Regions from separate parts of the Pseudarthrobacter sp. L19 genome, predicted to be linked through region 3. Evidence: riboswitches for the same ligand, from Rfam matches in the RefSeq annotation. Region 3 holds a riboswitch; each other region holds the start of a gene.
What was found. Region 3 has a riboswitch for cyclic di-AMP ahead of ACRQ5B_RS02740 (peptidoglycan DD-metalloendopeptidase family protein). Riboswitches for the same ligand answer to the same signal wherever they lie in the genome.
Positions count from the first base shown of each region.

Region 1: it holds a riboswitch for cyclic di-AMP, as region 3 does, so the genes downstream of both, ACRQ5B_RS13330 (NlpC/P60 family protein) here and ACRQ5B_RS02740 (peptidoglycan DD-metalloendopeptidase family protein) in region 3, are expected to answer to the same signal.
Region 2: it holds a riboswitch for cyclic di-AMP, as region 3 does, so the genes downstream of both, ACRQ5B_RS03590 (hypothetical protein) here and ACRQ5B_RS02740 (peptidoglycan DD-metalloendopeptidase family protein) in region 3, are expected to answer to the same signal.

Region 1 covers NZ_CP193935.1:2,781,417-2,790,679, forward strand. The annotation lists gene ACRQ5B_RS13290 (MFS transporter) at 1-120, opposite strand, end outside; gene ACRQ5B_RS13295 (ArsR/SmtB family transcription factor) at 361-711, opposite strand; gene arsB (ACR3 family arsenite efflux transporter) at 817-1,914, shown strand; gene ACRQ5B_RS13305 (arsenate reductase ArsC) at 1,939-2,355, shown strand; gene ACRQ5B_RS13310 (FAD-dependent oxidoreductase) at 2,358-3,752, shown strand; partial or broken gene ACRQ5B_RS13315 (GNAT family N-acetyltransferase) at 3,749-4,263, shown strand; gene ACRQ5B_RS13320 (DNA alkylation repair protein) at 4,303-4,935, shown strand; gene ACRQ5B_RS13325 (hypothetical protein) at 4,965-5,216, opposite strand; cyclic di-AMP (ydaO/yuaA leader) riboswitch at 5,350-5,544, shown strand; gene ACRQ5B_RS13330 (NlpC/P60 family protein) at 5,547-6,308, shown strand; gene ACRQ5B_RS13335 (dihydrofolate reductase family protein) at 6,481-6,981, opposite strand; gene ACRQ5B_RS13340 (cupin domain-containing protein) at 6,991-7,368, opposite strand; gene ACRQ5B_RS13345 (DUF5129 domain-containing protein) at 7,453-9,006, opposite strand; gene ACRQ5B_RS13350 (hypothetical protein) at 9,119-9,263, shown strand, end outside.
Region 2 covers NZ_CP193935.1:792,214-801,476, reverse strand. The annotation lists gene ACRQ5B_RS03600 (phosphatase PAP2 family protein) at 1-433, shown strand, start outside; gene upp (uracil phosphoribosyltransferase) at 446-1,081, shown strand; gene ACRQ5B_RS03590 (hypothetical protein) at 1,232-1,948, opposite strand; cyclic di-AMP (ydaO/yuaA leader) riboswitch at 1,947-2,129, opposite strand; partial or broken gene ACRQ5B_RS03585 (ArnT family glycosyltransferase) at 2,345-4,536, opposite strand; gene ACRQ5B_RS03580 (ArnT family glycosyltransferase) at 4,540-6,678, opposite strand; gene ACRQ5B_RS03575 (glycosyltransferase) at 6,679-8,145, opposite strand; gene ACRQ5B_RS03570 (HAMP domain-containing sensor histidine kinase) at 8,235-9,263, opposite strand, start outside.
Region 3 covers NZ_CP193935.1:605,220-614,482, forward strand. The annotation lists partial or broken gene ACRQ5B_RS02705 (alpha-mannosidase) at 1-490, opposite strand, end outside; gene fdhD (formate dehydrogenase accessory sulfurtransferase FdhD) at 594-1,463, opposite strand; partial or broken gene ACRQ5B_RS02715 (molybdopterin-binding protein) at 1,620-2,990, opposite strand; gene ACRQ5B_RS02720 (DUF6457 domain-containing protein) at 2,987-3,271, opposite strand; gene mobA (molybdenum cofactor guanylyltransferase) at 3,282-3,929, opposite strand; partial or broken gene ACRQ5B_RS02730 (HNH endonuclease) at 3,966-4,465, opposite strand; gene ACRQ5B_RS02735 (NlpC/P60 family protein) at 4,721-5,494, opposite strand; cyclic di-AMP (ydaO/yuaA leader) riboswitch at 5,761-5,919, opposite strand; gene ACRQ5B_RS02740 (peptidoglycan DD-metalloendopeptidase family protein) at 6,067-6,885, opposite strand; cyclic di-AMP (ydaO/yuaA leader) riboswitch at 6,890-7,121, opposite strand; partial or broken gene ACRQ5B_RS02745 (metal-dependent transcriptional regulator) at 7,251-7,945, opposite strand; gene serC (phosphoserine transaminase) at 8,199-9,263, shown strand, end outside.

The sequences.
Region 1 (9,263 bases), 1.3 Mb from region 3:
CAGGGACAGGGTGGCGCCCATGCCGATGCCGCCGAGGACCTGGCCGCCCACCAGCACGGAGAGCACCTTCCGCTGCGACGCCTGCCGCGGAGGGTGCTCCCGTACCGGCCGGGTGGTCACTTGCAGGTGCAGCGCTGTTCAGCGGGAACGTTGGCCATCACGGAGTCGACGTGCTCGCCGCAGCCAGCCCAGGTGATCTTTCCGCAGGTGTTGCATCGAACGGGACTGCACATGGTGTTCTCCTCAAAAGTTGTGGTGCCGGGGCTCCGGACGGATACCCGCCCTCCAATAATACCCCTAGGGGTATTTTTCACAAGACCGGTCGGCGCTTGCGGAGCCCGGCTGCCCGGCGGTGGATCCCTAGAGGGATTCGACGAGTCCGGCGGTTCCGGCGATCGCCCCCGGGACAAGAGAATAATAGGCCCAGGTGCCCCGCTTCTCACGGTGCAGGAGGCCTGCGTCGACCAGGATCTTCAGATGGTGGGAAACGGTGGGCTGACTCAGGCCCAGCGGTTCGGTCAGGTCGCAGACGCAGGCTTCGCCCTCCCCGGAGCCCTTCACGATCGAGAGCAGCCGCAGCCGGTTCGGGTCGGCGAGCGCCTTGAAGACCGACGCGCTGCGCCGGGCCTCGTCCGGTCCCAGGGCCGGGGTGGCGGAGGGCGTGCAGCAGCTCCCGGCGGAGGCCTGATCAAGAATGTCCAGCGAGGTCATGCCCTCATTATGCCCATAGATTGACATTCGTCGATATAGCCGCCGATACTTCATATCGACAAGTTTCGATCTCTATCGCGCATCCCTTCACTCACCAGGAGCCCCGTGAGCACCCAGACTGACCCGTCGCCCACCCGTGAAGGTGAGTCCGCCGTCGTCGGCAGGCTTTCCACCCTGGACAGGTTCCTACCCGTGTGGATCGTCTCCGCGATGGCCCTGGGCCTGCTGCTGGGCAGTGTCATCCCGGGCCTGAACACCGCGCTCGACGCCGTGAAGATCGGCGAAGTCTCGCTGCCGATCGCCGTCGGCCTGCTCGTGATGATGTACCCGGTGCTGGCGAAGGTCCGTTACGACCAGGCGCACCGCGTCATCGGCGACCGGAAGCTCATGGTCACGTCCCTGGTACTCAACTGGATCCTGGCGCCGGCGTTCATGTTCGCCCTGGCCTGGATCTTCATCCCGGACCTGCCCGAATACCGTACCGGCCTGATCATCGTGGGCCTGGCGCGGTGCATTGCCATGGTGATGATCTGGAACGACCTCGCCTGCGGCGACCGGGAGGCCGCGGCCGTTCTGGTGGCCATCAACTCCGTCTTCCAGGTCATCGCCTTCGGTGCGCTGGGCTGGTTCTACCTTCAGCTCCTGCCGTCCTGGCTGGGGCTACCCCCCACCAGCGCCGGCTTCTCCTTCTGGGCCATCACCGGTTCCGTGCTGGTGTTCCTCGGCATCCCGCTGCTGGCCGGGTTCCTCACCCGCACCATCGGCGAACGCGCCCGCGGCCGTGACTGGTACGAGGGAACGTTCCTGCCCAAGCTCGGCCCCTGGGCGCTGTACGGCCTCCTCTTCACCATCACCCTGCTGTTCGCCCTCCAGGGCGGCACCATTACCTCCCGGCCCCTGGACGTGCTCCGGATTGCCGTGCCGCTGCTGGTCTACTTCCTGGTGGTCTTCGGCGCCGGGATGGCCATCGGCAAGGGTCTCGGCCTGGGCTACGCGAAAACCACCACCCTGGCGTTCACGGCCGCGGGCAACAACTTCGAACTCGCCATCGCCGTGGCGATCGGGACCTTCGGCGTCACGTCCGGGCAGGCGCTGGCCGGCGTCGTCGGGCCCCTGATCGAAGTTCCCGCCCTGGTGGCACTTGTCTACGCCGCCCTCTGGGCCCGCAAGCGCTTCTTCGCCCCCGCTACGCCTTCCGTCTGACCTCAAGAATCTTCAGGAGATCCCATGAGCACCGAAACCGCCAAGAAACCCTCCGTCCTCTTTGTCTGCGTCCACAACGCCGGCCGCTCGCAGATGGCCGCCGCCTTCCTCACCACCCTCTCCAACAGCGCCATCGAGGTCCGGTCCGCCGGGTCCGCGCCGGCGGACAAGGTCAACCCCGCCGCCGTCGAGGCCATGGCCGAGGTCGGCATCGACATGTCGGCCGAGATCCCCAAGATCCTCACCACCGAGGCCGTCAAGGAATCCGACGTCGTCATCACCATGGGCTGCGGCGACACCTGCCCGATCTTCCCCGGCAAGCGCTACGAGGACTGGGAACTCGCCGACCCGGCCGGCAAGGGCGTGGAGTCGGTCCGGCCTATCCGCGACGAGATCAAGGCCCGCATCGAGGCACTCATTGCGTCCCTGAAGGAGGCCTGACCATGGCCGCCACCGGATCCCTTCCCGTTGCCATCATTGGCGCCGGTCCCGTAGGACTCGCCGCGGCGGCGCACCTGCTCGAGCGCGGCCTCGAACCCGTGATTTTCGAGGCCGGCGAAGCCCCGGCGGACGCCATCCGGCAGTGGCGCCACATACGGCTGTTCTCGCCGTGGCAGTACAACATCGACGCCGCGGCAGCCCGGCTGCTCGCCGCCTCCGGCTGGGAGGCGCCGAAGCCCTCAGGCTTGCCCACCGGCGGGGACCTCATTGAGCGGTACCTGGAACCGCTGGCCGCGCTGTCTGAGATCGCCGGCCGCCTGCACACCGGCTCCCGCGTTACCGCCGTCACCCGGGAGGGCCTGGACAAGACGCACAGCCGGAACCGCGCCGGAACGCCGTTCCTGCTCCGGATCGAGGAGGCCGGGGGCGGAACCCGCGAGGTGCGGGCCGCCGCCGTTATCGATGCCTCCGGCACATGGAGTACCCGCAATCCGCTGGGTACCTCCGGCCTGCCGGCCCGCGGCGAGGGGGCCGCCTCTGCCCGGATCTCCGCGCCGCTGCCGGACGTGCTGGGCCGCGACCGTGAAATCTTCGCCGGCCGCACCGCCGTCGTGGTCGGGGCCGGGCACTCCGCCGCCAACACCCTGATCAATCTTGCCGACCTGGCCGCCCAAGAGCCCGGCACCCGGATCCTCTGGGCCGTCCGCGGCGCCTCCGCGGCCAAGGTCTATGGCGGCGGCGACGCCGACGGACTCGCCGCCCGGGGCCTGCTCGGCAGCCGGCTCCGTGGGCTCGTCAAGGACGGAACCGTGCAGTTGCACACCCGGTTCGGGACCGCCGCCGTCTCCGCCGACGGCACCATGGTCACACTCACCGCCACCGATGGACGCACGTTGACAGCCGACGTCGTCGTCCCCGCCACCGGGTTCCGGCCCGACCTGGAGATCCTGCGCGAGCTCCGGCTGGACCTTGACCCGGGCGTGGAGGCGCCGCGGCAGCTCGCGCCGCTGATCGACCCGGAGTTCCACTCCTGCGGCACCGTGGAACCGCACGGGGCGCGGATGCTGGCGCATCCGGAGGAAGACTTCTACATCGTGGGCATGAAGTCCTATGGCCGCGCCCCCACCTTCCTGCTCGCCACCGGCTACGAGCAGGTGCGTTCCGTGGCCGCGGCGTTGGCCGGCGACCGGGAGGCAGCGGACACCGTCCACCTGGAGCTGCCGGAGACCGGAGTTTGCTCCACGGACACCGGCAGCAGCTGCGATACGCCCGCCGCAGCCGGGACGCCGGCGCCAGCCGGAGCAGGCGGCGGCTGCTGCACCGCACCGGAGCCGGTCCTCCTCGGTTTTCCCACGGGATTGCTGCACGGGCGCAGCGGCGAAGCGGACGCCGGATGAGCGCCGGGGCGGGCCTCCGGATCAGGGATCTGACACCCGCCGACTGGCCCGCCGTCCGGGATATCTGGGCCGAGGGCATCGCCACCGGCCATGCGACCTTCGAGGCGGAGCCGCCGTCCTGGGAGAGCTTCGACGCCGGACGCCTCCCGGACGTCCGCCTGGTGCTGGAAGACGACGGCGCCGTGCTCGGCTGGGCCGCCGTCTCGCCGGTGACCTCCCGCCCCGTCTACCGCGGCGTGGTGGAACACTCGCTCTACCTCGCCGCCCCGCGCGGGGCCGCGGCCACGGAGCGCGGCTCCTCGCAGCGCTCATCGGCCGCTGCGAAGAGGCCGGTATCTGGACCATCCAGTCGACCATCTTCCCGGAGAACACCGCTTCCCTGGCCCTGCACGAACGCCTGGGATTCACCGTGGTGGGCACCCGGCGCCGGATCGGCCTGATGTCCTGCGGGCCGCTCGCCGGGCAGTGGCGTGACACCGTCCTGGTGGAGTACCGCAGCCCCGACCACTAGCCGGACGCGGGCTCACAGCCGGTGCGGAAGAATGGGACGGTGAGCGAGGCCGGTGACTTCATAGACGCGACACTGCAGCGCGAGAGTTCCTGGCAGCGCGCCGAGGCCGAGCAGGACCGCTTCGGGCCCGGGCTCTCGGTCTACGGCGCCTCCGTTGGCGCCGTCCGGGGCACCGTCCGGGACGCGCTCCGCCGGTACCGGGAACTGGACCGGGACGGTCTCACCGCGCTCAGTTCGGAACTGTGGGCCGTGCCCGTGTTCGAGCGCCGCCTGGCCGCTGTCGTGCTCCTGCAGTCGGCCCTGCGGCACCTGGACAATTCGGACCTGACCCGAATCGAGGGCTTCCTCCGCGGCGCACACCTGCCAGACCTCGCGGACCCGCTGGCGGTGGACGTGGTGGGGCCGCTCATTGCCGGGCTGGGCGGGCAGGCCCGGACCCGCTCCGAGGCCGTCCTGGACCGGTGGCTCCGCGACCCCGACCCCTGGCTGCGCCGCGCTGCCCTGCTGGCTCCGCTGCGGGAACTCCGCAAGGGCGCCGGGGACTGGGCGCGGTTCCGGCGCCGTGCGGCCCTGGCCAACGGCACTGCGGATAGCCGCCCCGACGGCGGGGCGGCGGAGATCGTGAGGGCCGCCGTCGAGCGCGTCGAACGGGAAGCGGGCGGCGAAGCCTAGGGATGGTGGCCGCGCGAAGCGGAGGGTGCTCAGGCGGGCCGGCGCTCCACGACGGCGTAGGCCTTGCCGTCCAGGAACTCCCAGTCCGTCACCACCATGAAGCCCAGCGCGTCCACCCTGTCGTTCAGCACGTGCAGGTCGAAACCGCCGTCGCGCGGCTCGGCATCCCAGGTGGCGACGTGGATCTCCTTCCCCTCGAGAACCAGCAGTTCGGTGTTCACGTCGAAGTCTTCCTGCGGCTGATCGCTCAGCTGGCAGATCGCGACACAATGGGGATTCATCGGACCCTCCGCTCGGGACATGGTGGGATCATCGTAACCCCGCCGGGACGCCTCCGCCGTTACCTTAATGTGACATTCGGGAGGATGGCCGTTACTGTGGAGAGGTGCCCGTTGGTTTCCGAGACGGGCGCCCCCGGACCGATTGCCTAACTCTGCCGCGGTCCAGGGCATCCTCGCAACCAGCTGGCAGAGACGGGGAAACCAATCGCGACCTGCCCACGGGCGGGTCTTGGGGTGAAGCCGCGCAGTGTCCGCCCAGACGGACCCGCGGCCGGGTGTCTCCCATCCGAATCCGACAGCTCACCTCGCAGGCTTTGGGAGAGGTACATCATGATTTCACGCTCTACTGACGCGCGCCCCGGCACCACCGCAACCACCGGTCGGGGTGCCGCCTTCGCCGCGGCGACCGGCACCGTGGGCCGGCAGGCTGCCGTCGTCCTCGCCGCCTCCGGCCTGGTCCTGACCAGCGGCATGGCGGCCAACGCCGCCGGCAACGTCCCCGCCGAACGGGAATCCGCACCCGTCTCGCACGCCGACGTCGCCGGCAAGGTTTCCGCCCCGGTGACCGCCGACTCTGCAGTGCAGATCAGCTTCGACCGCCCGGCCGTCGCCACCACCCCGGCGCCCGTCGTCGAGGCCCCGGCTCCGGCCCCTGCCGCCGCGCCCGCGGTGGCCAAGGCCCCCGTGGCCAAGGCCCCGGCCGCCCCGGTGGCGAAGGTGGCCGTCCAGGCCGCAGCCCCGGCGCCGGCTCCGGCCGCCGCCCCCGCCGGTGGCGTCAACGCCGCCATGCTTTCCGCCGCGTACAGCCAGATCGGCATCACGCAGGACTGCACCGCGATGGTGGAGAAGGCGCTCGGCGCCGCAGGTATCCCCGTGGGCGACCTCGGCCCGCAGCAGTTCCTCAATTACGGCAAGGTCGTCTCCGACCCGCAGCCGGGCGACATGATCGTCCAGTCCGGCCACGTCGCCATCTACGCCGGCAACGGCCAGGCGATCAGCGGCGGCATGAACGGCTCCAACCAGACGATCGTGCACCCGCTGTCCTGGCTGACCGCCACCGGCAGCGTGACCTTCGTCCGCGCCGGGGCGTAACCCGCGCGTTCAGCAGTACCGGGCCGGCGCCCGGCAGCCCCTCACGGCTGCCGGACGCCGGTTTCGTTGTTAGAGGTTTCGTTGTCTGCGGTTACGCTGTCTGCCGTGTCGTTGTCTGCCGCGTACCGCAGGAGGACGACGCCGTTGTCGAACGCCCGGCTCTCCAGCAGCGTCAGGCCGGTGGGGAGTCCGCGGCCTTGAACAGCGGCGTTCCGCGGCCCACCAGTACCGGGTGGACGTAGATCCAGTACTCGTCGATCAGCCCGAGCCGGCGGAAGGAATCGGCCAACTCCGCCCCGCCGAGGGCCAGGTCGCCGCCGGGGGCGGCCTTGAGCGCCCGCACCTGCCCGGCGTCGACCTCGCGCACCACCGTGGTGTACCAGCCGGCCTCCTCCGGCAGCGTGCGGGAGTAGACGTACTTGGGCATCTCCCGCCAGATGGCGGCGAAGTCCGCGATGGCGGGAGGGCAGTCCGGGTCCTGGTCCGCCGTCGGCCAGTACCCGGCCATCAGCTCGTAGGTGACCCGGCCGTCCAGGAACGCGCCCATGGTGCGCAGCTGGTCGTTGAAGTGCTCATGCAGTTCGGCATCCACCCGGTGCCAGCTGATGTCCGCGTGCGGGCCCTCCATGAAGCCGTCGAGGGAGACCTGGAAGGACAGGATGATCTTCCGCAAGGATCCGTCCTATCCGCCGGGCTTCCCGAAGCCCGCGGCACTGACGAATTCGATCCCCACGAACGCGTCCCCGCCCTCGACCCACGCATCGTGCCCCGGCGGGATGGTGTAGGAGTGGCCGCCGGCGATCTCCACCCGGTTGCCGTCGGTGGTCTCGACGGTCAGCTGGCCGGAGACACAAAAGCCGACGTGGCTGAGCTGGCACATCTCGGTGTGGACCACGGGCTTGATGCAGTCGGACCAGCGCCAGCCTGGCTGGAACGTGAAACGGCCGATCGTGTAGTCGTCGAGGGTGACGATATCCACCTCGGTCTTGTCCGGGCGGCGCTTTTCGTCCGGTGTGTTGTGGGACTTCACCTGCAACTTGGAAACAGCGACAGCAGGCATCGCTCTGCCTCTTTCGGTCTGGAACGGAAACTACGGACAAGGCCAACGATCCTCGCTTGCCCAGGGGTTGTCGATACGGGTTTCCTAGAAGCCGGACGAGCTGCCGGAACCGGAAAAGCTGCCCCCGCCGACTCCGTATCCCGTGGTCCCGCCCCGGGCCGAATTGAGACTTGTCACCCCGGTGGTGAAGCCGGACGAGAATGCGGGAACCGAGAAGAAATAGGCGGACGGGTAGACGGTGCCGAGGATGCTGGGCTCGTAGCCGGGCCGTTTCCTGCCGCCGGTGCCCGACCGGGCCTGCTCCATCTCCCGGCGCATCAGCCGCGCCTCCCGTTCGGTGCGGGCGAAGCCCTCGATCACGGTCTCCGCGTGCCGGTTCAACAGTCCGGTCAGTTCCGTGCGGGCGTCCCGGAGCCGGTCCAGCGCGTCCTCCGGGCCGAGGGCGCCGTCCGCGAGGTCCGCGGTCCAGCCCTCCATGTCGCCCTGGCTGCGGTCGCGGAAGGACCGTAGTGCGGCGGCGGTGGCCGACTCACCCGCGCTGTGGCTCTTGCGGAGGAGGTCCTCGATGCCGGCCAGATCCTGCCTGAAGGGCGCGAGTTGACGGTCCCAGGCGGTGGGCCAGAGCGGGCTCCGGTTCAGCAGGGCGTTCGCGTCCGAGATGACGTCATCCAGGGCATCCAGTTCCGCGGCGGCGTCCGCGAACTGCCGCGCCAGCGCCAGAGCGGAGCGCTTCCCCTGCTGCCTGCGGGTGAGGGCGTGGACCCGGTTGGAGAGCGCCGTCGCGGCGTCGTACCGGCTGAGGAAACTGCGGTGCTTCTCCAGGACAGTGCCGCCGTAGCGGGAGGAGGCGGGGATGGTGCCGGCGTTGAGTTCGGTGACCGGCAGGTCCAAGCTCACCCGGGCGTAGGCGGCGTCGCCCTTCGCTGTCTCCCGGCGGCACCCCACCCGGGTGCGCCAGCGGACCAGGAGCCAAGCGGCGGCCCCGGCGGCGGCGAGTCCCACGCCGATCCACGCCGTGACGAGGAACGCGGCGCTGCGGTACCAGGGCTGGTTGATCAGTTCCGCGCCGCGGCGGATGCCGGCGATGGTCCCGTCCGTCCACTGCGCGTCGCGGAGCAGGTCCTTGGAGGCGTCCTGGATGTCCGTCCGCGCCCCCGGGGAGACCTTCCGGTCCTCGCCCATGTAGGTGCCGACGTGGCGGCCCACCGGGTCGAGCGCGAAGATGAACAGCCCGTCAGCCCACTTCTGCCCGTCTGGGCTGATCCAGTCCGGGTGTTCCGCCCGGGCGTAGCGCAACACCTCCTCGTTCAGGTTGTCCGAGGCCGTGCCGTTGTAGGTGTACACGGCGACCTTGGTGGGCTGGTAGAACTCAATTCCCCGGACCGCCGGCAGGAGCGTGGCGAGGTCCAGGACGCCCGCCCGGTCCACGACGACGACGTCGGTGGGCGTGGTGCCGGTGCGGACTATCTCGGTGGGGACCACGTCTGTGCGGACTTCTCCGGTGGTGCCGGCGGCGGTGGTGGTGCCCGTGACGGCCGCCGCGGCCGCTCCGGTCACCGCGGGTCCCAGAACGAGCGCTACGGCGACGGCGGCGAGCGCCAGGAACGGGGCTAACCTGGCGGCGGTAAAGGTCCCCATCGGTCCCACCATCTGCAGAGGGCGTGTCGTCCCAGACTCGCGGCGGACCGGCCGGGCTGAAAGGGTCCAAAGACACCATGACCGGTGCGGGTGGTCGTTTCATACTGTCGGCATGAGCCAGCCGAAGCCGGACCGGGTCCTCGTGGGCATCGCCGCGGCCATCGTGCTGCTGATCGTCGCGGCCCTGGTGGCCGTGCTGCTGCGCGGACAGCCGCGACCGCTGGACCCGGGCACTCCCGCCGGCGTGGTCCAGCAGT
Region 2 (9,263 bases), 190 kb from region 3:
CTACGAGACCTCGCCGTCGTTCCCCAGCGGCCACACCCTGAACACCACCGTGGTCATCTCACTCGTGGTGTACCTCACCTGCCTGCAGGTCCATCGCACCATCGCCCGGGTGGGATTGATCACGGCCGGGGCGCTCTTCATCATCGCGATGGGCATGAGCCGGGTCTTCCTGGGCCATCACTGGATGACCGACGTGATCTTCGGCTGGGCGCTGGGCCTGGGCTGGGTGGGCATCGTGATCCTGGCGCATCGGCTGTTCCATGTGATCAGACACCGGGAACGGACCGGCCCGGCCCCCACCTTCGACAATGACCAGCACCTGCGGGAGAGGGCGCCGGACGGGCACCACGGCGCCGGAACCGCGCCTGCTCGCAGGGTGGCGGACGACGCCGGGTCCCCCGGCGGGCGGGGGCGGTCCGAAGCGTCCGGATGATAGTTTTGACCCATGCGCACTCTCGTTGTCGACCACCCGCTGGTGGCCCATAAGCTCACCGTTCTGCGGGACAAGAACACCCCGTCACCCGTCTTCCGCCAGCTCACCGAAGAGCTGGTCACGCTGCTGGCGTACGAGGCCACCCGTGACGTGCGCACCGAACCGGTCACCATCGAGACCCCGGTCAGCACCACCATCGGTACGGCCTTCACCAAGCCCACCCCGCTGGTGGTCCCGATCCTCCGCGCCGGCCTCGGCATGCTCGAGGGGATGACCAAGCTGGTCCCCACCGCGGAGGTCGGCTTCCTGGGCATGGCCCGCGACGAGGAAACCCTGGACATCATCACCTACGCCGAGCGGCTCCCCGAGGACCTGACCGACCGTCAGATCTTCGTCCTGGACCCGATGCTGGCCACCGGCGGCACCCTGCGCGAGGCGATCAAGTTCCTCTTCAAGCGCGGCGCCTCCGACGTCACCTGCATCTGCCTGCTGGCCGCCCCCGAGGGCCTGGCCAAGCTGGAGGAAGAGCTCTCCGATGCCAACGTGACGATCGTCCTGGCCTCGATCGACGAGAAGCTCAACGAGAAGTCCTACATCGTCCCCGGCCTGGGCGACGCCGGCGACCGGCTCTACGGCATCGCCGGGTAGCGCCCTTACGCATCCTGTCGAGGACTCGCCCGGGCTACCCGGGACACAGCAAAGGCACCGGATCTGAGAAGATCCGGTGCCTTTGCTATCTCTGCGCGAAGTGGCTGCAGCCTCTAGCGGCTTAGTACCAGTTGTTCGCGTAGTGGAAGTTCAGGGCGCCGCAGGGGAGCCGTACCGTTCCTGCACGTACTGCAGGCCCCAGTTGATCTGGGTGCGGTAGTTGGTCATGTAGTCCGCGCCGGCGCTGGCCATCTTCTCGGCCGGGAGGGACTGGACCACGCCGTACGCACCGCTGCTCGGGTTGGTGGCCGTGGTCTTCCAGTCCGACTCGCGGGTCCAGAGCTTCATCAGGCACTGCATCTCGCTCGGGGCCCAGCCGTGGGCCGGCAGCTGCGAGGCGGCGTAGGCCTGGGCGCCGGCGGGATCGTCCACGGCTACCGGCTGCGGGGCCGGGGCGGGTGCCGCCGCGGGGGCCGGAGCAGCCGGTGCGGGCGCCGGGGTGGGCGGAGCGGGGGTGGACGCGGCCGGAGCCTCGGGGGTGACCTTGGAGGCCTGGGCCTCGACGCTGGCCGGCGCCGTGGCCGGGGTGTAGCTGCCGAGCCGTTCCAGATCGGAGAGCTGCAGGCTCGGGGCCTGGGTGGCGGTCGCGGCCGGGGCGGTGGTGCCGGTGGCCTGGCCTGCGGCGCCGGCGCCCAGCAGCACGGCGGCCGCGGTCAGCGCGACGGCGGTGAGCGTGCCCTTGGAGCCAAAGCTGGCGCGGCCTCGGGTGGCCGAGCCCTGGGCCGGGTCGGCGCGGTGGCGCGCGACATCGGCCGAGGAGGTGCGTTTAGCGCCTTTTAGGCGCACGGGTGCCTTGTGTTCAGTCATGTTCGCCTCTCAACGCCTACGGAGTTAGCTGTCGGGTTCGGATGAGAAATCCGGCCGCTCGGATCATCAACGAGTCGGCTTAACCCCAAGGGGTGCATGGATGCAGGTGCCCGGGAACTCTGGGTTCCCCGTCTCTGCCTCAATCCATGGAATCCGGGAAGCGGCAGAGTTTGGCGTCAGACCCGGATATGCGGCCAGATCGATGGCCGCACCATAAAAACGATACCGGACTTTCTCTCGCATGTCACATTTAGGTAACGCCGCGGTGTGGCTGGTTGCCGAGTTGCGCTGGCTGGGGTCCGGTTTTCGGGCCGTTTCGACGGCTCCCTGCACGCTCGACGCTTAGTGACGTCTACGCGGCAGGGAACCGTCGAAACGGCGGACCGTCCGGGGTGGCTACTTCGACAGCAGGTACACCGTGGTGCCGCCGATGCTCTGGGCGGGGTAGGTGGCCGCCACCCAGTCGGCGATCCTGGCGGCGTCGTCGGATCCGCTCTCGCCCTGCATGGTGCGTCCGGCGATGAAGTAGTGGATCCGGCCGTCGGCGACGTACTGCTGGAACTGCTCGAGCGTGGGTGCGGGGTCGGTGCCGTTGAACCCGCCCACGGCCATCACGGGCAGCTGCGTGGCGAGCTGGTAGCCGGCGGCGTTGTTGGATCCGACGACGGCGGCCGCCCAGGTATAGCGGCCGGCGTCCGTTTCGAGGGCGTCCACCAGGGCCGACGACGGCGTGGTCGCGCCGAGCAGCCCGCCCATGCCGCCGCCCTGGCCAAAGCCCTGGCCTCGGCCGGTGCCAGTCGTTCCCGTGCCGTTGGTGCCGTTGGTTCGTCCGAACGGAGTGCCCTGCGCGTTGCCCATGGCTCCGCCCGTGCCGCCGAACATGGCCGGCAGGCCCGCCCGGCCACCCACCGAGGGCCCGGCGCTGACGATCGAGCCGGAATGGGCCGTCGCGGCCGTGGCCAGCGAGTACGCCAGGGGACCGGCAAGGGCCGCGACGACGGCGAGTCCCGCCGTCGTTCGCGCCAGCAGCCGCGCCGTCGGGCCGGCCGGGGTCAGCGGGCTGATGGTGCCGCCCGCGGAGCCCCCGGCGAAGACCCTGACGGCCGGAACCATCACGCCGACGGCCGCGGCCAGCGCCCCGACCAGCACCAGCCAGCGCAGCCACGGGACGAACGCGGGCGTGCGGCCCAGCAGCTCGAAGGCCATGAACCCGGCCGCTGCCACCGCCGCGGCGAGCGTCCCGGCGGCCACGGGCTGATCCCGCCGCTGCCACAGCAGCACCGACCCCAGGCCCGCCAGCCCGGCGACCCCCGGGGCCAGCGCCACCATGTAATACGGGTGGATGATGCCGGCCATCAGGCTGAACGTCAGCCCGGTGACCAACACCCAGCCGCCCCAGACCACCACGGAGGCGCGGACGGCGTCGGTCCGCGGCGCCCGCCGGCCCAGCCACAGCAGCCCGGCCGCCAGCAGCAGCACCGACGGCAACAGCCACGCGATCTGCCCGCCGAACTCGCTGTTGAAAAGCCGGAGCAGGCCGGGGTGCCCCAGCCGTTGCCGCCGCCGACGCTCCCGGTCTCGTCCCCGCTGAGCCGGCCCAGGCCGTTGTAGCCCAGGGTCAGTTCCAGGATCGAGTTGCCCTGCGAGCCGCCGATGTAGGGCCGGTCCGCCGCCGGGGTGAACTCGACGGCGGCCAACCACCAGCCGGCCGCTGCCACCATGGCTGCGCCCGTCGCCAGCAGGTTCAGCAGCCGCCGGCCTACTCCTGCCGCTCCGGCGAGCAGGTAGGCCGCGGCGAAGCCCGGGACCACCAGCAGCACCTGCAGCTGCTTGGTCAGGAACCCGAAGCCCAGCAGCGCCCCGGCCAGCAACAGCCAGCGCACCCGGCCGTCCTGGACGGCCCGCAGCACCGCGTAGGCGGCCGCGGTCATCAGCAGGACCAGCAGGGCATCCGGGTTGTTGAAGCGGAACATCAGCACCGCCACCGGGGTCAGAGCCATCACCGCACCCGCGACCAGTCCGGCTCGGTGCGCCAGCCGGGCATCCGCCGTCGCGGGTGCCGCGGCCCGGCGGACGGCCAGGTAGACCAGCCACACCGTCGCGACACCCATCAATGCCTCGGGCACCAAAACGCTCCAGGAGCTCAGGCCGAAGATCCGCACGGACAGGCCCATGATCCAGAGCGACGCCGGCGGCTTGTCCACCGTGATGGCGTTCGCCGCGTCGGAGGATCCGAAGAACCAGGCCGTCCAGTCCTGCGACCCTGCCTGCGCCGCCGCGGAGTAGAAGGCGTTCGCCCACCCCGAGGCGCCGAGGTTCCAGAGGTAGAGCACAGCGGTTCCGGCCAGCAGGACGGCCAGTTCTGCCCGGTGCACCAGGGCCTGGCGCCGGGGGACGGCAGCTTGGTGCGGGAGTCCTGGGGCCTGCGGCCCGCGGTTCTGTCGGCGGGCGCCGCGCCAGTGTGACGGGCGCTGGCCGGAGCCGGAGCCGGAGCCGGCGGCGTCGGGGGCGGGGACTGCGCCGGGCCCGGGTCGGGCGGGGGAGGCGACGGCGGACGCGGTGCTGGTGAGGTCGGTAGAGGCACTCATGGCTTAGCCCGCCAGCTTGTAGACGGTGGTGGACCCGACGGTCTGCGCCGGGTAGTTGGCGGCAACCCAGGCCGCGACCTCGGAGTTTCCGCCCCGGCCGCCGCCCATTCCGCCCATGCCGCCGCCGGCGATGAAGTAGCCGATTTCACCCCGGTCCACCATGGCCTGGAACTGGGCCAGGGTGGGGTACGGATCCCCACCGTTCCAGCCGCCGAGGGCAATGACATTAGTCCCGGTGGCGAGCTCCAGGTCCGCCGCGGAGGTGGCGCCGGATACGATCCCGGACCACTTCGCCGTCGAGGTCTTCAACAGAGCGGCCAGCTCGGGGGAAGCGGCACTGCCTTCCGGACCGCCGGCGCCGCCCGCGGTGAGGCCACCCGTATTCCGGGCCGCAGTGTCCTGGCCGCCGGGGACGCCGGCGCCGTCGGTGGTTCCGGTCCCGGCGCCACGCGTCCGGCCGGCCGCGCCGAAGCCGCCCATGGCGGAGCCCGTGGGCCCGGCGGTCGGGATCGAACCGGAGTGCGGCTGGGCCGCCGTCGCGAACGTCCACGCCGCCGTGCCCAGGCCGCCGGCCAGCAGCGTGAGGACAACGACCCCGGCGGTCGCTGCCTTGCGCAGCGCGGCGGGGATGGCCCGCAGCCGGTCAAGCTGCAGCATCAGCGCCGCCGCTGAGAGCACGCCGAGGACCACCACGATCACGCGCAGCCCGGGCAGCCACGACGGGTCCCGGCCCAGCAGCACCGCGGACCAGATCGAGGTCGCCAGCACCGTGACCGCCAGGACCAGCCGCGCCGCCCAGAAGGACCGGCCGCGCCACAGCTGCACGCCGCCCAGGCCCACGAGGGCCGCGACCGCGGGGGCCAGTGCCACCGCGTAATACGGGTGCACGATGCCGCTCATGAAGCTGAAGATGCCCGCGGTGACCACCAGCCAGCCGCCCCAGAGCAGCAGGGCAGCACGGGTCTTTGAGGTCCGGGCCTCGCGCCGGGTGAACCACAGGCCGGCCAGCAGGAGAATCAGCGCCGCGGGCAACAGCCAGGACACCTCGCCGCCGAAACTGGTGCCGAACATCCGGGCGATCCCGGCCGCCCCGCCGAAGCTGGCGTTCCCGCCGAATCCACCCGCGCCGGCGCCACCGGCCGCGCCCCCGACGCCGGCCGCACCGGCAGCGCTTCCAAGGTCAGATGCCCCGCCGAACCCGGCAGAGCCACCCGGCCGGCCTTCGCCGGACCCCGTAATCCGGCCCAGGCCGTTGTAGCCGAAGGTCAGTTCGAGGAAGCTGTTGGTGGTGGAACCGGCCATGTACGGACGGGCCGACGAAGGGGTCAGCTGGAACAGCGCCACATAGCTGCCGGCCACCACCAGGATTCCCGCGGCCGCGCCCAGCAGGTGCAGCAGCCGGCGCCGGAGGCTGACCGGGGCGGCCCAGAGGTAGGCCAGGCCAAGGCCGGGCACGATCAGGAAGCCCTGCAGCATCTTGCTCAGGAACGCCAGGCCGACCACGGCGCCGGCCGCGGCGAGCCAGCCCCAGCCGGCCTTCTCGATGGCCCGGGTGGTGAGGTAGGCCGCGAGCACCAGGCAGAAGGTCAGCATGGCGTCGGGGTTGTTGAAGCGGAACATCAGGGCGGCCACCGGGGTCAGCGCGAGGGCGCCGCCGGCCAGCAGGCCCGCGGCGGGACCGGAGACCCGCTTCAGGGTCAGGTACAGCAGTCCGACGGCGGCCACACCCATGAGGGCCTGCGGCACCAGCATGCTGAGCGGGGAGAAGCCGAAGATCCGGCCGGCCAGGGCGGGGATCCAGAGCGCGGCCGGGGGCTTGTCCACGGTGATCGCGTTGCCGGCGTCGAGGGAGCCGAACAGCAGGGCGGTCCAGTCCTTGGTGCCGGCCTGGATGGCCGCGGCGTAGAAGGTGTTGCCGTAACCGGTGGCCGCGAGGTTCCACAGGTAAAGCACGGCGGTCCCGATGAGCAGCAGGGCGGCGGAGGGCCGGACCCAGCGCGGCTGGTCACCGAACAGCAGGCGCCGGCGGCGGGAAGCTGAGGAATCGGGCGTATCGGACGTGGCGGCCGGCAGTGGCGAGTCGGTGCGGGGGAGCGGGCCGGAGGGCCGGGTCCCGTCGGCGGGGCTGAGGGTGGCGGTCATTTATCGGGCCGTTTCTGTGGGGAGGGACGCGGTGGGAGCGGACTGCGCCCGGGTGCCGGGCTCGGGGAGGGCCGAAAGCGGGGCCGCGGTGCCGGGGCGGGCCCGGAACACCACCAGCCGGAAGAGCAGGAATTTCACGGCGGTGGCCGCGAGGTTGGCCGCGGTGACGGTGGCGAGTTCCACCCAGCGGTCGGGGGTGCCGCCGGAGGCGCCGTGCACCAGCAACAGCGCCCCGGAGGTCAGGCCGAGCCCCAGACCGAAGACCAGCAGGCCCTCGAAGTGGTGGCGGGCCGCGTAGCTGCTGCCCTGGATGCCGAAGGTGAAGCGCCGGTTGGCCGCGGTGTTGGCCACGGCGGTGATCAGCAGCGCCAGGAAGTTGGCCAGCTGCGGGTCCATGACGCCGCGGCAGGCCAGGAAGATCAGCAGATAGGCCAGGGTGGAGGCGACGCCGATGCTGCCGAACCGGACCAGCTGCCCGAAGAGGCTGCCGCCGGGGCTTTGCTCCGGCCCACGGGAGGACGCCGGCAGCGGTCCGCGGGCCAGCGCGGCGCGCAGCTCCGGGACCGGGATTTTGCCGGAGAGCAGGTCGCGGCTGAGGCGTGCCATGCCGCGCAGGTCCGCGGCCGCCGTCTGGACGATGTCGACGCTTGAGTCCGGATCGTCGGTCCAGTCCACCGGGACCTCATGCACCCGGAGCCCGCAGCGTTCGGCGAGCACCAGCAGTTCGGTGTCGAAGAACCAGGCGTTGTCCAGGGTGTGCGGCAGCAGTTCCTGGGCGATGTCGGCCCGGATGGCCTTGAACCCGCACTGGGCGTCGCTGAAGTGCGCGCCGAGGAGCGAGTGGAGCAGGAAGTTGTAGCCGCGCGAGATGAACTCCCGCTTCGGGCCCCGGATGACGCGGGAGTTGCGGGTCAGGCGCGTGCCGATCGCCAGGTCCGAGTGGCCGGAGATCAGCGGGGCCAGCAGCGGTCCCAGCGCGGCAAGGTCCGTGGAGAGGTCCACGTCCATGTACGCCAGAACGGGCGACGGCGACGCGAGCCAGACCCGGCGCAGCGCATTGCCTCGGCCCTTTTCGGCCATGTGCACGACGGCGACTTCCGGCAGTTCGCGGGCCACCCGTTCGGCGGTCTGCAGCGTCGAATCGGTGCTGGCGTTGTCCGCCACGGTGATCCGGAACGGGTGCGGGAAGGAGCCCAGCAGGTAGGCGTGGAGCCGGCGCAGGCAGGCTTCGAGGTCGCGTTCCTCGTTGAAGACGGGGATGGTGACGTCCAGTACCGGCACCGCTGACCGGGTGTCGATCGGTGATCGGCGGCGGCCGACGCCGGTGAGCGCCGCCGGGAGCGGCGCTGCCGCGGCCGAAGCTGCCGGGCCGGCGCTGGTGACGGATCCGGGCGCGGCCGACTGGGTGCCGGCGGGGGCGGGCCCGGAACGGGACAGGGTACCTGGTGCCTGGTCTGTGGAAGTCATGCCTCCACTGTCGCGGCCCCCGGTATGAGGGGATTGGGGGAATGCTGTGTGCCTGCTGTGGAAGTCCGCGCGGGTGCGTCGGGCGGGGGTCAGGCGGGAGGTGCCGCCGGCAGCCGGACCGCGAATTCGGTCCGGCCCGGACGCGAGCTGACCTCCACGGTCCCGCCGTGCGCCGCCACGATCGACTGCACGATCGACAGGCCCAGCCCGCTGGTGCCCTGAACCGCCGTCGCCGTCGCGATTGCCCCGGGTGCCGCACCGGGACCCGCCGAGCCCCGGGCGCCCGCGCCTTCGGCGGGATTGGCGCGGGAGGCGTCGGCGCGGGCGAACCGGGCGAAGACCTTGCCCAGGAATGCGGGGGCGATCCCGGCGCCGTCGTCGGTCACAGACACCACGGCACTCCCGTCGGCGGACCGCATCACGCGGGTGACAACGGTGGTGCCCGGTTCCGTGTGTTTGCGGGCGTTGGAGAGCAGGTTCGCGAGGACCTGATGCAGCGCCGTGGTGTCGCCGCGCACCACCACCGGCTCGTCCGGCAGGTCCAGCTTCCAACTCCGGTCCGGGGCCATGACCTTCTCGTCGCTGACCGTTTCGACGGCCAGCTGGGTGAGGTCGACGTCGGTGATCTTCAGCGGCTGCCCCTCGTCCAGCCGGGCCAGTAGCAGCAGGTCCTCCACCAGGGCGGTCATCCGCTCCGACTGGCTCTGCACCCGGGCCAGCGATTTCTCGCCGTCGGGGGTGAAGTGCTCGGTCATCCGCATCAGCTCCGTGTAGCCGCGGATGGCGGTCAGCGGGGTGCGGAGCTCGTGCGAGGCGTCCGCGACGAACTGACGCACCTTCATCTCGCTCTCCTGCCGGGCCTGCAGGGCGTTCGAGACGTTGTCCAGCATCTGGTTCAGCGCGTGGCCCACGCTGCCCACCTCCGTGCCGGGGTGCGCGGCCGACGCCGGGACGCGGACGCCCAGCGCCACCTCGCCGGCGTCGAGCGGCAGGCGGGAGACCTTGGTGGCCACCTCGGAGAGCTTCTCCAGCGGCTCCATGGTGCGCCGGATGAGGGCGGTGCCGATCAGGCCGATCAGCACCAGTCCGCCGGCGGACACCGCGGCGAGGGTGCCGAC
Region 3 (9,263 bases):
CCCCCAGCGGCGTGGCGGCGAAGGTCCAGCCCTGTGAGAGGTCGGGGTTCGCGGCCGCCTCGACGTAGAAGTCGACCGTCATGCCGCTGCCGAGGAGTTTCAGCGGAATGTACTGGTTCCGCGGCGAGATGGCCTTGATGACGGTGCCGTCCGGCCGCCAGGCGGTGCCCTCGCACTGGAAGCCCGGCAGGTCCGCGCTGAACCCCAGGTCCACGAGGACCTCGACGGCGGTGTCCGGGGCGCTGCCCCAGGTCTCGGGCACCTCGCCCTGAAGCCGCAGCCAGGTGGTGGACCACGGGCCGCCCCAGGGTGCCCCGGGGTCCTGCGGGATGAAGTCCTGCTGCAGGGCTTCCAAGGCCGGGACGGGTTCCCCGGGCGCGGTCCAGCTGCTCAGGCGCAGCGGGACGGTGCGGGGGTAGATGGCCGGAACGATGCGTTCGCGGACGAAGCGGTCCAGCCGGACTTCCGTGAGACGGCGGTCGTCGTGCACAGTGAACCTCTTTTTGCTCTGGTGCGGAGGAGCCGGGCGCAGGCCTGAATCCAGTCGTTGGATTAATCTACGGCGCCACGGGGGCTTAGGCCAGCCGTCCGGTTTAGGTGAGGGCGGCGGGCACGCCGATCCGTTCGTGGCCGGCGTAGACGTTCAGGCTGGTGCCCCGGCTGAAGCCCGCGAGGGTCATCCCGCTGGCTTCGGCGAGTTCCACGGCCAGGCTGCTGGGCGCGCTGACGGCGGACAAGACGGGAATCCCGGCAAGCGAGGCCTTTTGCACGAGTTCGAAGGAGGCGCGGCCGGAGACCTGCAGGACGGTGCCGCGCAGGGGCAGCAGCCCCTCCCGGAGTGCCCAGCCCACTACCTTGTCGACGGCGTTGTGGCGGCCCACGTCCTCGCGCAGGCAGAGGAGCTCGGCGCCGCCGTCCTCGGAGATGCGGAACAGCCCCGCGGCGTGCACGCCGCCGGTGGCGTCGAAAACCGCTTGGGCTTCGCGCAGCCGGTCCGGGAGCGCGGCCAGCGTCTCGACGGGCACTGCCACCGGGTCGCCCGCGGGGCTGAAGTGCGAGGACTTCTCGACGGCCTCGATCGAATCGGTGCCGCAGATCCCGCAGGAGCTTGAGGTGAAGAAGTTCCGTCCGGTGTCGGGGCGGGCGACGTCGGGCCGGAGCTGGGCTTCCACCACGTTGAAGGTCTGCACGCCGTCTTCGTCCTCGCCGGCGCAGAAGCGCAGCGAGACAAGCTGGTCGGCGGACCAGATGATCCCCTCGGAGACCAGGAAGCCGGCCACCAGGTCGAAGTCGTTGCCCGGGGTGCGCATGGTCACGGAGAAGGACGTGCTGCCCAGCCGTACCTCCAGTGGTTCCTCCACCGCCAGGACGTCCTCGCGGTACCGGACCGGGAACTCACGCGCCTGCGGCGATCCGTCCAGGACAAACTTGTGCACTTTGCGGCGTTGCGTCACGCGGCCCATTCGGTACTCCTCATCAGCGGTGCGGTGGGGCGGCCCGGCCTGCGGCCGGTTCCCGCCTCTGGATCCATTCTGAACTCGGCACTGGTGCCAGCCAAGCCGGCACCCGTGGGGCCAGCCAAGCGGGCGCCAGCCACGCCGGGCTCAGGCCGGCCGGTGTCAGCCAAGCAGGGCGCTCCAGTCGACCGGACCGTTGCCGGCCGGTTTCTTCGGGGTGCGTCGAGCGGCGGGTTTCGGTGCAGGCTTGCCTGCGTCGGGCTCCGGCAGCGGCCGCCCCCAGGGCAGCGCGAACGCCGGGACCGGTTCGCCCAGCTGCGCACCGTGCGGCGGGACCACCAGGACCCCGTCGGCGGCGGCGAGTCCGCGCATCATGCCGGGGCCGGTGTGCTGGGCCGGGGAGGCCATGCCGTAGACCATGCGGAAGGGCATCAGCCGGGTACGGCCGGGATCGGCGTCGATCATCGTGCCGCACGGGACCTCCGTGACGGGCGGCGGGGCCGGTGGCCCAGTGCCGCCAGGAGTGGTCCGCCGATGGTGGAGAGCGCCATCATGGCGGCGAGCGGGTTGCCGGGCAGGCCGATGATGAAGCGTCCGTCGGGTAGTTCGGCGAGGACGGCCGGGTGCCCGGGACGCATCGCGATTCCGTCGATCAGCAGCCTGCCGCCCAGCTGCTCGACGGTGCGGCGCAGGTGGTCGGTCCCGGACCGGCCCGTCCCTCCGGTGGTGATGACGACGTCGGCGGGCGGGGTGTCTTCGTCGTCGCCCGCGGGTTCGGGGTCCTCCAGGGCGGCGAGCCATTCCCCGTCCCCGTCCCCGATCTTGATTTCGCCGGCGGGGACGCCGCCGAGCAGGTCGACGACGGCGGAGAGCTGCGGGCTGAAGGTGTCCCGGACCTCCCCGGCTGGGGCACGCCGCTGGCGACCACCTCGGAACCGGTGAAAACCAGGCGGACCACCGGTTTGCCCAGCACGGGCAGGGTGTCGTGGCCGGCGAGGGCGGCGAGGGCCAGGTGGGCCGGGTTGAGCACGGTCTCTTTGGGGATCAGGACCTCGCCCTCGGCCGCTTCTTCGGCGGCTTTGCGGATGTGGTCGCCGTTGCGGGGCTCCCCGGCTTCGCGCCACCGCCAAGCTTCAGCACCGGCAGCTGGTCCTCATCGAGGCCGATCCTGCCGCTCTCGCTGCGGAGGACGGCCTTCGCACCGGGCGGGATCAGCCCGCCCGTGACGATGGGACTGGCCTGGTGAGGGGCGAGGCGCTGCCCGGGTTCGGCCAGGATCCAGGGGCCGCTGCCGTTCACCGCCCAGCCGTCCATGGCCGAGGACGCATAGTGCGGCATGTCGTGGAAGGCCGTGACGTCGGCGGAGAGGGTGCGTCCCAGGGCTCGGCGCAGGGGCACCGGGGCCGGCGGGATGGGGGTGGCGCAGTCGAACGAGAGCTCCCGGGCTTCCTGCCACGTGTGGGCCAGGTGCCGGTGCGCGGCGGGCTCGGTCCCGGCGTCGTCGGCGTCGGCGCGGGGTGGCTCGGACGTCATTCCCCGGGGGCCTCGGCGGCGTATTCCTTGGCCAGTTTCCGCGCGACGCCCATGGCGGCCCGCATGGAAACCTCGTCGGTGGCCTGGCCGGTGCCGGAGGCCAGCCCGGCGGCGAAACCTGCGATGAAGGTGGTCAGCGGTGCGGCTGGGCGGACCACGGAATGCGCGGCAACGCCGGCGAGTCCCAGTACCTCGTTGATGTCGATGTCGACGCCGTCGAGCTCAAGGGCCTGGAGCAGTGCGCGGCACCAGTCCTCGAGGGTTTCGTCCTGGCTCTTCACGGTGGGCCTTTCATGTCGTGTGCGGGCGGCCGCTTCCGTTCCCGGCAACGCCGGGACGCGCGACTCCCAGGGCCTGGGCGTCCGCCCAGGTGTCGACGTCGTCGGTGGACCCGGGCGGCACGGGAACCGTCCGCAGGTCCAGACTAGCAAGCAGGCCGAACAACGATCCGCCCACCAGCGTGCCGCGCCGTGCCGCGTCCGCCACCGATCGTTGTAGCGCGGTCGTGTCATAAAGGCCGGCCAGCGGCTGGATCCGGCCGTCCGCCGAAACGGCGACGCTGCCGTCCGAGCCGGGCTGCGCCCTGGCACGGTCGGCGAAGAGTGCGGGGACGGCGTCGGCGACCAGCGGCATGTCGCAGGCCAGGACCAGCGTCAGCGGCGCCTGGCTCCCGCCGGCCGCTCCCCCGCGAGCGAGGGCCTCGAGCCCGGCAGCAAGGGCCGCCGCGGGTCCGGCGAAGGGCGGGTCTTCACGGCACAGGAGGATTCCGTCCGGGAGTCTGCCGGTTTCCGGTCCCACGACGGCGACGCCGCGTGCACCGGCTGCCGCGAGCAACGACCGCTCCAGCAGGGTGTCCCCGCGGAAGCGGAGGGCGGCCTTGGGGGTTCCGCCCAGCCGGGAGGACCTGCCCCCGGCGAGAATGACGGCGTTGAATTCCACCCGCCCAGCCTAGCGGCCTGCGGGCGGCCGGCGGTGCTAGTGCGCGGATTCGGGCAGCAGGAACGGGTCCCACGCGGGGGTGGGCTTCTCCAGCTCCTTGATCTGCCAGATCGTGCCCTTCGGCGGACCGGGGTGAACCCGAGCTTCCAGCCCATCTCGGCCGGGGTGTGGTCGCCCTTGACGTTGTTGCAGCGCAGGCAGGCGGCCACCAGATTCTCCCAGGAGTCGGCCCCTCCCCGGGACTTCGGCTGGACGTGGTCGATGGTGTGGGCCGGTTTAGCGCAGTAGGCGCACCGGTGGCCGTCCCGGCGGAGCACACCCCGGCGGCTGACCGCAGTCACGGTGTTGTAGCGGGGGCGGATGTAGCGGTTAAGCAGGATGACGCTCGGCCGGCCGAGGATATCCTGCGGCCCCACCACCGGGTCGTCCCCCTCGGCCACGACACTGGCCTTGCCCGTCAGCACGAGCACCAGCGCCCGGCGGAAGGTCACAACCGCCAGCGGTTCATATCCAGCATTCAGAACGAGTGTGCGCATCCGCATCCCTCTTCACGGCCGCACCCGCCAGTGGCACGAGGGCCGGCTGCCCTCTGCATGGTCAGGCTAAGGATCGACACCACAAGAGTAAACACGGGTGGCCCGGATTACCGAATTTCGGGCCGCAGGGCATCCGTGGCGGATCCTGGGCCCGCGTGCCAGCGGTGCTTCCTGCACCGCTGGCACGCGGTCAGCAGAGAAGGACCCCAGCCGGTGGCAGGGGTCCTTCTCGAAGCTTCGCGGGAAGCGGGGGTCTTAGCCGCCGACGCGGATGAAGACCGGGCCGGAACCGACGTTGACACTGTAGAGGGCGGTGGTGCCGCCGTTCCAGCCGCCGTGGACGGCCATGCCGTTGCCGACGTAAACGGCGATGTGGGCCATGCCCATGCCGCCGTTCTGGTAGTACGCGAGGTCACCCGGCTGCGCTTCGGCGGCGCTGACGGTGCGGCCCAGGGACAGGTAACCTGCCGGCCAGCCGTGGTAGTGGATGCCGACGGCGGCCAGGGCGTTGGTGGCCAGCATGGTGCAGTCCTGGGACACGCCGATCTGGGCGTAAGCGGCGGCGGCGATCGAGGCGCCCATGCCGCTGGTGGCGGCCGGAGCCTTGGTGGCGACGGACGCGTTGACCGCGGTGCCGGCGGCCGGGGTGGCTGCGGCGGTGTTGGCGGTGGTGGTGTCAGCTTCCTGCACCTTGACGACGGGCTTCGGGGCCTCGACGACGGGGGCGGCCGCGGTGGTCACAGCAGGCTTCTCGTAGGAGATGGCGATGCTGGAGGCCGCCGAGATGGTGGCCGGAGCGGTGGACTGAACCTCGGTGGCGGAAGCAGAGGTGGATTCGCGCTGAACGTTGGTCTCGGCGGCGTTGGCCGCGATACCGCTGGTCAGGACCAGGCCGGAGGCAGCAGCGATAACCGCAGCCTGGCGACCCATGCCACCGGCGTTGTCGCCGACGGCCTTGGCAATGACAGCCAGCGAGTTGGTCTTGGTGACCTCCGCGCGGTGGCGTGCAATGGTTGCACGAGTAGTCATTTAGTTCTCTCTTTCGTGATCCTTTGTGTCCGCGCTCTTGAACAGGCGGGACTAAGGACGCTCCGGCATCTTGGGGGTACGCCGGATCGCCCCGAAACGGGTTTCTTTAGCGAAGGGTGTACTGCGAAGACGCGCCAAAAGCAGTAACTGCATTGCGTGAACCATCCCGGGCGCCGGCAAGGGCAACGCGGTGCATGGTCATCAGCGGGCTCGACTGAGCCTCGCCAGCGCGAAAACGCGCAGCATTGTGGCGTGAAGACACGAAAGTAGCCTCTCCCAATGCCTACGAGGTGAGCTGTCGGATTCGGATGGGAGTCACCCGGCCGCTCCGCTTCCTGGGAAGCTTTGCGACTTAACCCCTAGGTCTTCTTGCGAAGACCAAAATTGGTTCCCCCGCCCCTGCCAGACGATGTCATGCGAACGGACCTTGAGCGGTGGCAGAGTTAGGCAATCCACTCAAGAGCGCCAACTTCGGTGAAGTTGGCGTGCTTCATACGGTACAACAGTTCGGACTCAATGTCACATTCAGATCACGGCGTGTCACGGAAGTGTGAGCATTGCGGTGGGCTCTTTTAGAGCCAGCCCAGCGGATCAACGACGTCCCCGTTGACCATCACCTCGAAGTGGAGGTGGCAGCCGGTGGAGGCACCGGTTGTTCCGCTCATCGCAATCACATCGCCACGGGAGACCTTTTGGCCGACGTGGACGCTGGATGACGACAAGTGGTTATACGTGGTCTCCAGGCCATTGCCATGGTCGACCACAATCCGGTTGCCGCCCCCGTAGGGGTGCCAGCCGGAGAAAGTTACGGTGCCGCTCGCGGCGGCATGGACGGCTGTGCCGCACTGCGCGGCGTAATCCTGGCCGCGGTGGAATTCGCCGACCGCGCCGGTGATGGGGCTGACCCGGTAGCCGAAGGGCGACGCCGTGATCATGGTGTCCAGCGGGGCGCCGAGCGTCCCCGCGGATGCGGCGCGGGTGATGGAGCCAACGGACTGCGCGCTGAGCAGCTGCTTGAGCTTCCCGTCCGGGTCACCCTTGGTGGTGACGGCGGTGCGGTTGAAGTCGATCTGGGCTGCGGCGGCCTTGACCTCGGGCTGGGCCGCGGCGGAGACGGACCCCGCGGTGGGGGCGTCGACGGCCAGCGCGGGGCCGGTCACCGGGACGGCCACGGTGAGTGCGATGCCGGCGGCGGCCAGGGTCATTCCGGCCTTCTGGCCCATTCCGGTGACGGCGGCGAAGTCCGCGACCTGGCGGATCGGACTGCGCCGGCCGCGGCGCTCGTCCCGGTGCGCATCGCGGGGGCGCGGGACGGTGACGTCGACGGCGGGGCGCGGCTCCGGAGCGGGGCCGGCGGCGCGGCGGCGCCCGCGGACGGTCTGCGTGCTCAAGTGGTTCCTCTCTGAAAAAGCCTGCGAAGTTAGCTGTCGGATTCGGGTCAGAGAGTTCATAGACCCGGTCCGCCGACGCAAGCATCCAGGCAGAGAGGCACCCGGAAAGAGTGTCCTCAGAGAGTTCGCTTGCCGCTAGCGGACTTCACCCCGAGGCCGGAATTACCGGCCGGTAGTGGTTCCCCCGCCTCTGCCAGAAGGTGATTCGCACCCTGATCCGCTGGCAGAGCTCGGCTTCGGATCAGGTAACGCTTTAGTCTCGGTACTAGTCGATAACTATAGGGGATTAAGGCCCGTAGTAATAATTTCGTTATCTCCTAGACGGGCTAGTAAACAGCACACTTACGGTATGCTTCCGCGTCGCACTACCCCCGGGTAACGAAAACGTGGGCGGCAACCTCGGGCGGCAGTTCGAGCGCGCCCTCAATGTCCGGGACGCGGACGGAGATGTACTCCCCCACCCGCTCCAGCGAGACGGTGGCGCCGGGCCGGATACCGCCCTCGTCCAGCTGCACCAGCAGTTCGGGTTCCACCTGGATGGGTTCGGCAAGCCGGCTCACGGTGATGCGGGAGCCCGCGGCATATCCCGCCATGGCGTCCAGGAGGTTGACGACGCCGTCGGCCTGTTCCGCCGTCGGCAGGCCGCCCAGTTCGGCGAGGCCCGGGATGGGGTTGCCGTAGGGGAGACCGTGGGGTGGTCGAGCATCTCGAAGATCCGGCGCTCGACCCGTTCGCTCATCACGTGCTCCCAGCGGCAGGCTTCCTCGTGGACGTACGCCCAGTCCAGGCCGATCACGTCAGCCAGCAGTCGTTCGGCGAGGCGGTGCTTGCGCATCACCTCGGTGGCGCGCCGCCGGCCCACCTCAGTCAGTTCCAGGTGGCGGTCGCCGGAGACCACGACCAGCCCGTCCCGTTCCATCCGGCCGACGGTCTGGGAGACGGTGGGTCCGGAGTGGCGGAGTCGTTCGGCAATGCGGGCCCGGAGCGCGACGATGTTCTCTTCCTCAAGCTCCAGAATGGTCCGAAGATACATCTCCGTAGTGTCGATCAGATCCGTCATCCAGCTCAGCTCCTTGAGCGCCGTCCTTGCGTCATTCCACCGTACAACGTGCGGGGCGCGGCCACCCGGGATCCGCCATACGCTCCCGACAGCCTAGCCTATTGTGAATTACTCCGGATAATTTTAGAGCCGGCTTCCTGACCGGACTATGACAGCCCGCTTTCCGGCGCCGGGGCCGCCGTCGGGCAGAATGGAAGCGGTCCTTACCGGCCGACCAGCCACCTCTCGCACCCAGCCGACCATTGGAGCCATTGTGAGCGACACCAGCATCACCATCCCCGCGAACCTTCTTCCCAAGGACGGCCGGTTTGGCGCCGGGCCCTCGAAGGTGCGCCCGGAACAGATGGAGGCCCTGGCATCGGCCTCGGCCACCCTGCTCGGCACCTCGCACCGCCAGGCCCCGGTCAAGAACCTGGTGGGCTCGGTCCGTTCCGGCCTCAGCGACTTCTTCCGCGCCCCCGAGGGCTACGAGGTGGTCCTGGGCGTGGGCGGCTCGACGGCGTTCTGGGATATCGCCAGCTTCGGGCTCGTAGAGAACAAGGCACAGCACCTCTCCTTCGGCGAGTTCGGCTCCAAGTTCGCCGCCGCCACGAACAAGGCGCCCTTCCTGGCCGAGTCCTCGATCATCAAGGCGGAGCCGGGCACCCGGCCCGAGGCTCGGGCGGAGGCCGGCGTGGACGTCTACGCCTGGCCGCAGAATGAGACCTCCACAGGTGTGGCCGCCCCGGTCCGTCGGGTGGCCGGCGCGGACGAGGGCTCGCTGGTCCTGGTCGACGCGACCTCCGCCGCCGGCGGCCTGGATGTCGACGTCGCCGAGTCCGACGTCTACTACTTCGCGCCGCAGAAGAACTTTGCCTCCGACGGCGGGCTGTGGCTCGGCCTGTTTTCCCCCGCGGCCCTGGAGCGGGCCGCGCGGGTCAAGGCGTCCGGCCGCTGGATCCCGGACTTCCTGGACCTGCAGACCGCCATCGACAACTCGCGGCTGAACCAGACCTATAACACCCCCGCGTTGGCCACCCTGGTGACCCTGGACGCGCAGGTGCGCTGGCTCAACGCCAGCGGCGGCCTGGACTTCGCCGCGGCACGCACCGCCGACTCCGCCGGACGGATCTACCGCTGGGCCGAGGCATCGGGCGTTGCCACCCCGTTCGTCTCGGATCCGGCGGACCGCTCCAACGTGATCGCCACGATCGACTTCGACGAGTCGGTCGACGCGGCCGCGATCGCCAAGGTGCTGCGCGCCAACGGGATCGTCGACACCGAGCCGTACCGGAAGCTGGGCCGTAACCAGCTGCGGATCGCGACCTTCGTGGCGATC